Regions from separate parts of the Psychrobacillus sp. FSL K6-2365 genome, predicted to be linked through region 1. Evidence: riboswitches for the same ligand, from Rfam matches in the RefSeq annotation. Region 1 holds a riboswitch; the other holds the start of a gene.
The links. Region 1 has a riboswitch for S-adenosylmethionine ahead of MKY29_RS01105 (O-acetylhomoserine aminocarboxypropyltransferase/cysteine synthase family protein). Riboswitches for the same ligand answer to the same signal wherever they lie in the genome.
Positions count from the first base shown of each region.

Region 2: it holds a riboswitch for S-adenosylmethionine, as region 1 does, so the genes downstream of both, MKY29_RS15310 (methionine ABC transporter ATP-binding protein) here and MKY29_RS01105 (O-acetylhomoserine aminocarboxypropyltransferase/cysteine synthase family protein) in region 1, are expected to answer to the same signal.

Region 1 covers NZ_JBBOOO010000001.1:217,651-222,080, forward strand. Annotated here, with positions in the region: gene MKY29_RS01100 (pyridoxal phosphate-dependent decarboxylase family protein) at 1-1,409, opposite strand, end outside; SAM riboswitch class I at 1,683-1,797, shown strand; gene MKY29_RS01105 (O-acetylhomoserine aminocarboxypropyltransferase/cysteine synthase family protein) at 1,911-3,203, shown strand; gene MKY29_RS01110 (homoserine dehydrogenase) at 3,334-4,320, shown strand.
Region 2 covers NZ_JBBOOO010000001.1:3,053,869-3,058,298, reverse strand. Annotated here, with positions in the region: gene MKY29_RS15330 (arsenate reductase family protein) at 308-670, shown strand; gene gcvH (glycine cleavage system protein GcvH) at 744-1,124, shown strand; gene MKY29_RS15320 (toprim domain-containing protein) at 1,199-1,549, shown strand; gene MKY29_RS15315 (thioredoxin family protein) at 1,561-1,881, shown strand; SAM riboswitch class I at 1,917-2,021, shown strand; gene MKY29_RS15310 (methionine ABC transporter ATP-binding protein) at 2,231-3,256, shown strand; gene MKY29_RS15305 (methionine ABC transporter permease) at 3,249-3,917, shown strand; gene MKY29_RS15300 (MetQ/NlpA family ABC transporter substrate-binding protein) at 3,980-4,430, shown strand, end outside.

The DNA of each region.
Region 1 (4,430 bases):
AAAGCGTTGATTTCTTTTACTTGTGCCAGTGAATAACGGCCTGCTTGTTCATCTCTCCAATTCAATCCTTTTTCATAATAGCGATAAGCAGTAATAGGTCCGATATTCGATTCATTTACCACATATAATGAAGGAATCTTTATAGCTAATTGCTCCTGGAATGCTAAATTCACACGAACATAATTTGCTAGGAGCTGTTGGTATCCCGTCTTACCAAACGCCAACAATGCAGCATAAATGGCAATCGAACTACCCATACGTGAGCATTCTAACGTATAACCAGTGTGATACGATCCATACCCTCTATTTCCAACATACGGCGTATCAAAATCTTCTAAGTCCAATAAACCTAGATATTTACCTTCCTTCACTAAAAACAGACTCGTTAAGTAAGGGGTTTGTCCAAGCTTTTGGAAATCAAAACATAAACTATCAGCCAATGATATATACTGCATTCGTTCACGAATATGTTGAAGACTTACTAGCACTTCTTGTTCAAAATGTAGAGGGTTATTTTCAAAATCATAATCATTAAAGAATGCATAAAATCCACCAAGTGCAGAATCGGCATGAATATGGATAGGTTTCAAATTATATTTACCTTCGAAAGCTGTGGCCATTTCTTTAATCGCTTTTACATCGTCAATAGCAAAGTTATCTGTTGCACCAGTAGTTGCAACTATATACACAGGAATGCCGCCTTTTTCAATAACTTCCGTTAATCGCATTTCCAGATCTTCCATATCCATAGAATGATCCGCCCCAGCTTTGACACGAACTAGATGATTGCTTCCAATACCAACAGCCTCTACAGACTTCAATAAACTATAATGTGCATTTTCAGATGCAAAACAGTATAAATTATTTGGAACGCCTTCTTCTTTTGCGTTAGGGAACTGTTTTGCTATTGCCATACGCAAGCCACTGAACACAGCGCCTTGTCCGCCCCAAGTTGTGTAACCAAAGCTTTCAGTAAAATCATATCCAACTAGCTTCGACATCATGGAGACCACTTTTACTTCACATTCAGCTGCAGCTGGTCCGTAAACATCCCATAAGTTATTACCATTTAATAATGAGTTAGTTAATAGTCCAAGGACGCCGGGAATACTTGCCATTGGCAGTACATTTGTTACGAAGTTTCGTGTATGATATGGATGACCTTTCATTAAATCAGTCAATTCTCCAACTACTTCGTCCATTCCTTTGCTATTTAGCGGTACTTCGTAATCTTCCATTAACTCTTTATAAAAGTTTGCGGAACGTTCTTGTATCGGTCCAAGCATCGTTTTATTTGGATCTTTCAAAGCATCCATGGATGTTAATATTGTTTCTACGTAGCCTAATAGCTGTTCTCTCTGTTTTCCATTACCATCTTCACTTTGGAAAAGCTGTTGTATATTCTTCATTTTTTCACCCTTCTTGGTCAATATTTACTATCGATAGATATAGTTTATAGTTCGTTATACTCCCGTATAGTATATACTTATTAGACTATAAAAGACTAGAAATTTCGTCACAAATAGAAAATAAAGAATACTTTAGAATATTTGTAATATTTATGCAAAGAGGAGCTTTTAAAGGGGGTAAACAAAATATTTTTTAACTTTTCGAAAAAGTGTTGACAAATAGTTTGATAGAAATCTATACTGTGTAACAAGATGGAAAACTAAATCTAAATACTCTTATCAAGAGTGGCGGAGGGAATAGGCCCTACGATGCCCGGCAACCAACAAGTTCTTAACTTGGAAAGGTGCTAAATCCTACAAATTCTAATACGAATTTGGAAGATAAGAGGAGGAACATGCGAATTTGCACCCTCTTCTTAATTGAAGAGGGTTTTTTGTTTGTTCTAATCCTCCTTCGCCTCCATAAGCGTCCATCTAAACTACATTTTAGGAGGAATTCAAATGACAAATCTTCAAAAAGAAACACTACTTTTACATGGTGGCCAACAACCAGATCCAGTGACAGGCTCACGAGCAGTACCTATTCACAAGACTACATCATTCGTTTTCAAAAATACAGAACATGCGCAAAACCTATTTGCTCTTGCGGAAACTGGTAATATCTATTCTCGTATTACGAATCCAACGGTGGATGTTTTTGAACAACGAATTGCATTATTAGAAGGAGGGACAGCAGCAGTTGCACTTTCTTCTGGAATGGCAGCTATTGCATTTTCTATTTTAAATATTGCAGGAGCGGGAGATGAAATTATTGCTGCCGAAAATTTGTATGGTGGTACATTTAATTTATTCGCTCATACATTGCCGAGATATGGAATTACAGTGAAGTTTGTAGATTCAACTAATCCAGAAAATTTCCGAGCAGCAGTTACGGATAAGACAAAAGCGTTTTTTGCAGAAATCATTGGAAACCCTAGCTTAAATGTATTAGATGTTGAAAACGTTGCAGCTATTGCTAACGAAGTAGGAGTTCCATTGTTGGTAGATAGTACTTTTGCTACTCCCTATGGATCGAATCCGATTAAGCATGGTGCACATGTAGTGATTCACTCGGCAACTAAATGGATTGGCGGTCATGGAACAACTATCGGTGGGGTTGTCATAGATGGAGGAAATTTCAATTGGAACTCTGATAAATTCCCTGGATTCACACAGCCGGATGTAACCTACCATGGTTTAAGATACGGAATAGATGTTCCGAGTGTAGCGTTTGCAGTGAAATTACGTGTTCAATTGCTTCGTGATTTTGGTCCAACACTAAGTCCTGAAGCCGCTTTCTCCTTTCTACAAGGATTAGAAACACTTCATTTACGTGTACCAAAGCACAATGAAAATGCGCAGAAAATTGCGGAGTACTTAGAAAACAACGAAGAAGTGACTTGGGTTAATTACTTAGGCTTAGAAAGTCATCCTTCACATGAGCTTGCTAAAAAATACTTACAGAATGGTTTTGGCTCTATCCTAACTTTTGGGGTTAAAGGTGGTAAAGAAGCAGGACGCAATATTATCGATAATATAGAAATTTGGTCGCATGTAGCTAACGTTGGCGATGCCAAATCACTAATAATCCACCCAGCATCTACAACACATCAGCAGTTAACTCCAGAGGACTTAGTGAAATCGGGAGTTTCAGAAGACTTAATCCGCTTGTCTGTAGGGCTAGAGGCAGTCGAAGATTTACAGACTGCACTCGAAAAGGTACTCCTAGAAAAAACAAATGTCCTCTCTAGGTAGAATTTTATTGATAATTGAGTGAAAATAGGCTACAATGTGTAAAATAGTTCTTCTAATATAACTGCGAATAAATTTTACTAATAAAAGCAAATTGGAACTCAATTGTGCGGATTCATTTGGAGGAGATAGCATGGCGACGATAAAAGCAGCAATCCTAGGTTTCGGAACAGTGGGGCAAGGGATTTACCACATTGTAAATGAAAAAAGAGAAGATCTTAAAAAGTCTTTAGGCTTAGATTTAGAAATTAGTGCGGTTCTCGTAAACAATGTTGGAAAAGAGAGAATAGCTACACCCGGTGTCCTAGTTACTGATAACTTTGAGGATATTATCAATATTCCTGGTCTTCAAGTAGTCTTCGAGGCAATCGTAAATGAGGAACCTGCATATAACTATCTATGTAGAGCAATTGATAAAGGGTGTCACGTTGTAACAGCTAATAAAGTGATGTTTTCCAAGTATAGTATCCCATTGCATGAGCGTGCAAAGTCTCGTGGAGTATTTATCGGATATGAGGCAACAACAGCAGGCGGAGTTCCAGTTATTAAGACATTGAAAAATTTACTACAAGTTAACTCAGTAAAAAGAATTCAAGGTATCTTAAACGGCACTTCAAATTACATCCTGACACAAATGAGACAAGATGAATGTCAATTTGATGATTCATTAAAAGAAGCGCAGGACCTTGGCTATGCAGAAGCAGATCCATTTAACGATGTGTCCGGGCAAGATGCATTCCGTAAACTGATGATTCTAAGTGCACTTGCATTTAAAAAACAGCCCAATTGGAATGATGTTCGAGTAGTAGGTATAGACGAAATCTCATTAGAGGACGTCCGTAAAGCGAAAGAACAGGGACTACGATACCGTCACGTGGCAGAAATAGAGCAAGACGAAAATGGAGAACTATACGCTTCCGTAGGACCTCAGCTCGTAGGACCAGATCATCCTTTGTACTCGATTGAAGGAGTAAACAACGCGGTGGCTTTAGATACAAACTATATTGGAACATTAACATTAGTCGGTCCAGGAGCAGGAATGTATCCAACGGCAAGTGTAATGGTAGAGGATTACGCGGAGATAATCGGTAAAAGAGCAGGTTTTTTCATTACGATCTAAGTTTAATTTTAGTGGTACCAGAGTCAATTTCATAATTATTTATTACCATAGAAAATACGAATATTTATGTGATATTATCGGTTTATTTAAAGTGGACTTTGTTAATTGGA
Region 2 (4,430 bases), 2.8 Mb from region 1:
GTTTCTAGAAGTTGTAGAAGAGCGACGGACAGATAAGCGCCATAAAATTACCGAAAAAAATGATGCTGGTTGGTTGTGACGGACGTCACAACCAACCAGCATCACTAAAAATTCAATCGGCAATAATATAGCAACAAGTTAGTCCAGAGCATTTCGGAAACGTTGGAAACAGGTTTTGAACTTAAAGGGTGGGCATTTTTTTTGAGTCTTAATTTCTTAATTCGAGGTTGAATCCTTAGTCACCGTTCAAAATGATTGCTCATCTCTTACACTATTATGTATGATAAAAAGAAAAAGGTGGTACAACATGACTATTCAATATTATGGCTATCCTAAATGTACAACGTGTAGAAAAGCGAGCAAATGGTTAAAGGACAATGATATAGAATACATAGACAACCATATAGCTGAAAATCCTCCAACTAAAGATTTGCTTCAAAAAATGTTCGAAGTAAGTGGCTTAGAACTCAAAAAATTCTTTAATACTTCTGGTATGAAATATCGAGAACTTGGTCTAAAAGACAAGCTTCCAACGATGTCAGAAGATGAGCAATTAGCCTTGCTTGCTTCTGATGGAATGCTTATTAAACGTCCAGTTGTTTTTGATGGTGAAAAATTAACGCTAGGCTTCAAGGAACAACAGTTTGAGGATGTTTGGAAGACTTCTTAAAGTCACTTGTTTTTACTATAAAAATATGTGAATATAGTAGATGAATGTATTATTAATGGAGAGGGGTATATATATGAACGCACCTAAAGATTTAAAATACTCAGCAGAGCACGAATGGGTAAAGACTGAAGGCGGAAATATCCGTATCGGTATTACTGAATTTGCACAATCAGAGCTTGGAGATATCGTGTTTGTCGAGCTTCCACAAGTCGGAGATGATATTAAAGCAGGAGATCCATTTGGTAGTGTAGAGTCTGTAAAAACTGTATCTGAACTGTATGCACCAATAAGCGGTAAAGTAGTAGATGTAAATACAGAATTAGAAGATAACCCTGAATATGTAAACGAATCCCCTTATGAAAATGCATGGATGATTGTTGTAGAGCCAGCTGATGTAACGGAAGTCGATGGTTTACTTTCTCCAGAAAAATACGAAGAATTAATTTCAGAATAATTATGAAAACGCCGCTTAATGTCGGCGTTTTTTTCATATAATATTGGAAAGGGCATAGTTGGGAGAGATGCTGAATGGCTATTGTCTTTAGTGAAAAAATAATTATAGTTGAGGGAAGATCAGATAAATTAAAGCTTTTAAAATTACTTGATGAATCAACAGAAATTATTTGTACAAACGGAACGATATCCAATGTAAAGCTAGAAGAGATTTTAAGTCCTTACGACGGTATTCCTATTTATGCGTTTTTAGATGCGGATAGATCAGGCGAGCAAATTCGCTCCATCGTCAGGAAAGAATACCCTGAAGCTATTCATCTATATACCAATCCAATGTATTGTGAAGTGGCGACTACACCGTTCAAAGTTTTGGCATCTATATTAAAAAGTGTTAATATAAAAGTGAAGAGACAATATTTACTTTAGGATGATGTAATGTGAATGAATGGACACTTGAACAGTGGAACGACCATAAGAACAGTGGACAGCTTACAATGTTCTATATTTATACACCCTTATGTGGAACATGCCAAGTTGCAAGTAAGATGATGCAAGTTGTACAAGAGATGATGCCTTTTTCAATTGGCCAAGCAAATATTAACTATCTAGAGAATTTTGCAATGGATTATCATATTGAAAGCGTACCATGCCTGATAATCGCTAAAGGTGGAACTGTATATAAAAAGATATATGCATTTCAATCAGTTCCATTTATATTAGAGACAATAAAAAGTATTGACGAGCAAGTAGTCGTGTGATAACATTCGATATACCAACAAATTAAATAGTGTTACTCTTATTAAGAGTGGTGGAGGGAAGTGCCCTATGAAGCCCGGCAACCGTCATGTAAATGAAATGGTGCCAAATCACGCAAAGCTGTTGCTTTGGGAAATGAGAGAATGGATGAACGTTATTAAAATAAATAACTTAAAACCCTTCTGCTCTTTTGCAGGAGGGTTTTTTTAGATAGAAATGGGAAGTATATGTATTTACATAGTAACTGTTGACTCATTGAGTAGTTTTAAAATGCAGGATTAAAAATTCATACAATATTTCTTGAAGATAGATAGGCAATTGAGCATTTCGTAGAAAGGTGGCAAGTTTCCCATGATTAGTTTAAATAATGTTTCGAAAAAATTTAGCACGAAACAAGGTACAATCGTTGCAGTTGAAGAGGTGAATCTTGACATAAAGAAAGGTGAAATTTTCGGCATCATTGGATACAGTGGTGCAGGAAAGAGTACACTTATTCGATTATTGAATGGATTAGAAAAGCCAACTTCGGGTCAAATTATCGTCAACAATCAAGATATTACTAAGATAAATGAAGTGAAGCTTCGTCAAGTAAGACAAAAGGTAAGTATGATTTTCCAACACTTTAATCTGTTATGGTCAAGAACGGTTGCGGAAAATATTGCTTTTCCATTAGAAATTGCTGGTGTTCCACAAGCACAACGTTCTTCAAGAGTAGAGGAACTAATTGATTTAGTTGGTTTAGAAGGTCGCGGACATTATTATCCTTCACAGTTATCAGGAGGACAAAAACAACGTGTCGGAATTGCGCGGGCATTAGCCAATCGTCCAGAAGTGCTTCTCTGTGATGAAGCAACCTCTGCGTTAGACCCAGAAACTACAGACTCAATTTTAGACTTATTAGTTAGTATCAATGAAAAATTAGGGCTGACAATTGTTTTGATTACCCACGAGATGCAGGTTATTCAAAAGATTTGCGGTCGTGTTGCAGTAATGGAAAAAGGTCATGTAGTAGAAGAAGGAAAAGTACTAGATGTATTCCAAAACCCGCAACAACCTATTACAAAACGTTTTGTCTCGCAAGTAAGTGATTCCAATAAAGCAATACAAACAATACAGCATTTAAAAGAGCTATATCCAAATGGCAAGCTGATAAAGCTAGTATTTGTTGGAGAGCAAACAGAACAACCAATATTGTCGAGACTTATTAAGCAATTTGATTTAGAAGTCAATATTGTCCAAGGTAATATTTCGCATACACAAAATGGCGCATTTGGTACCTTAATCCTTCAACTAGAAGGAGATGCATTATTGGTGGATGAGGCAATCCGCTATATACATGAACAAAAAGTAAATACAGAGGTGATCAACAATGATTAATGATTTATTTCCTAATGTTGATTGGCCAAAAATGTGGGAAGCAACCGTTGAAACATTATATATGACTGCAGTATCTACTATACTGACAGCAATTATTGGGCTAGTGCTCGGTCTTTTACTTTTCTTAACTAGTCCTCATCAAGCATGGGCGAACAAGTTAGCGAACTGGTTAACAGGAGCTTTCGTTAATATATTCCGTTCCATTCCATTTATTATTTTGATTATTTTATTAATCCCATTAACGAAGTTTTTAGTTGGAACAATGCGTGGGCCAAATGCTGCATTCCCAGCTTTAGTTATTGGAGCTGCTCCATTTTACGCTCGTATGGTGTTGATAGCTCTACGAGAAATTGATAAAGGAGTACTAGAAGCAGCTAAATCGATGGGCGCTAAAACTTCTACTGTTATTTGGAAGGTTCTATTGCCAGAATCTATGCCCGCATTAGTATCAGGTATTACGGTTACGGGGATTTCACTAGTTGGTTATACAGCTATGGCCGGTATTATCGGTGCTGGGGGACTAGGAACGCTAGCATTCTTAGATGGATTCCAAAGAGGTAGAACAGATGTAACACTTGTTGCCACAATACTAATATTAATCATGGTATTTATAATTCAGTGGATAGGCGATTTAATTACTACAAAAATAGATAAACGATAATAGGTGTAAACGAGAGTACTCGATCACATAGAAAACATAGGTAAAAAGGGAGAGATTTGAAAATGAAGAAGTTATTAGCTGGAGCTTTATTATCAGTGAGTGCATTAACACTTGCAGCGTGCGGAGAAGAAGAGGGTAGTAAACTTGTAATAGGTGCATCGAACGTACCTCATGCAGTTATATTAGAAGAAGTTAAACCAATTCTTGAAGAACAAGGAATTGAACTTGTTGTAGAATCGTATCAAGATTATGTATTACCAAACAAAGATTTAGATTCAGGTGACTTGGATGCGAATTATTTCCAACATATCCCTTACTTTGAGTCACAAAAAGCTGATTTTGGATATGATTTTGCTAACGCTGGTGAAATACATATTGAACCAATCGGTTTATATTCTAAAAAATACGGTTCTATTGAAGAGCTTCCAGAAGGTGCAACAATTCTAATGAGTAACTCTGTTGCAGATCACGGTCGTATTCTTGCTATGTTAGAAGCAAAAGGACTAATTAAAT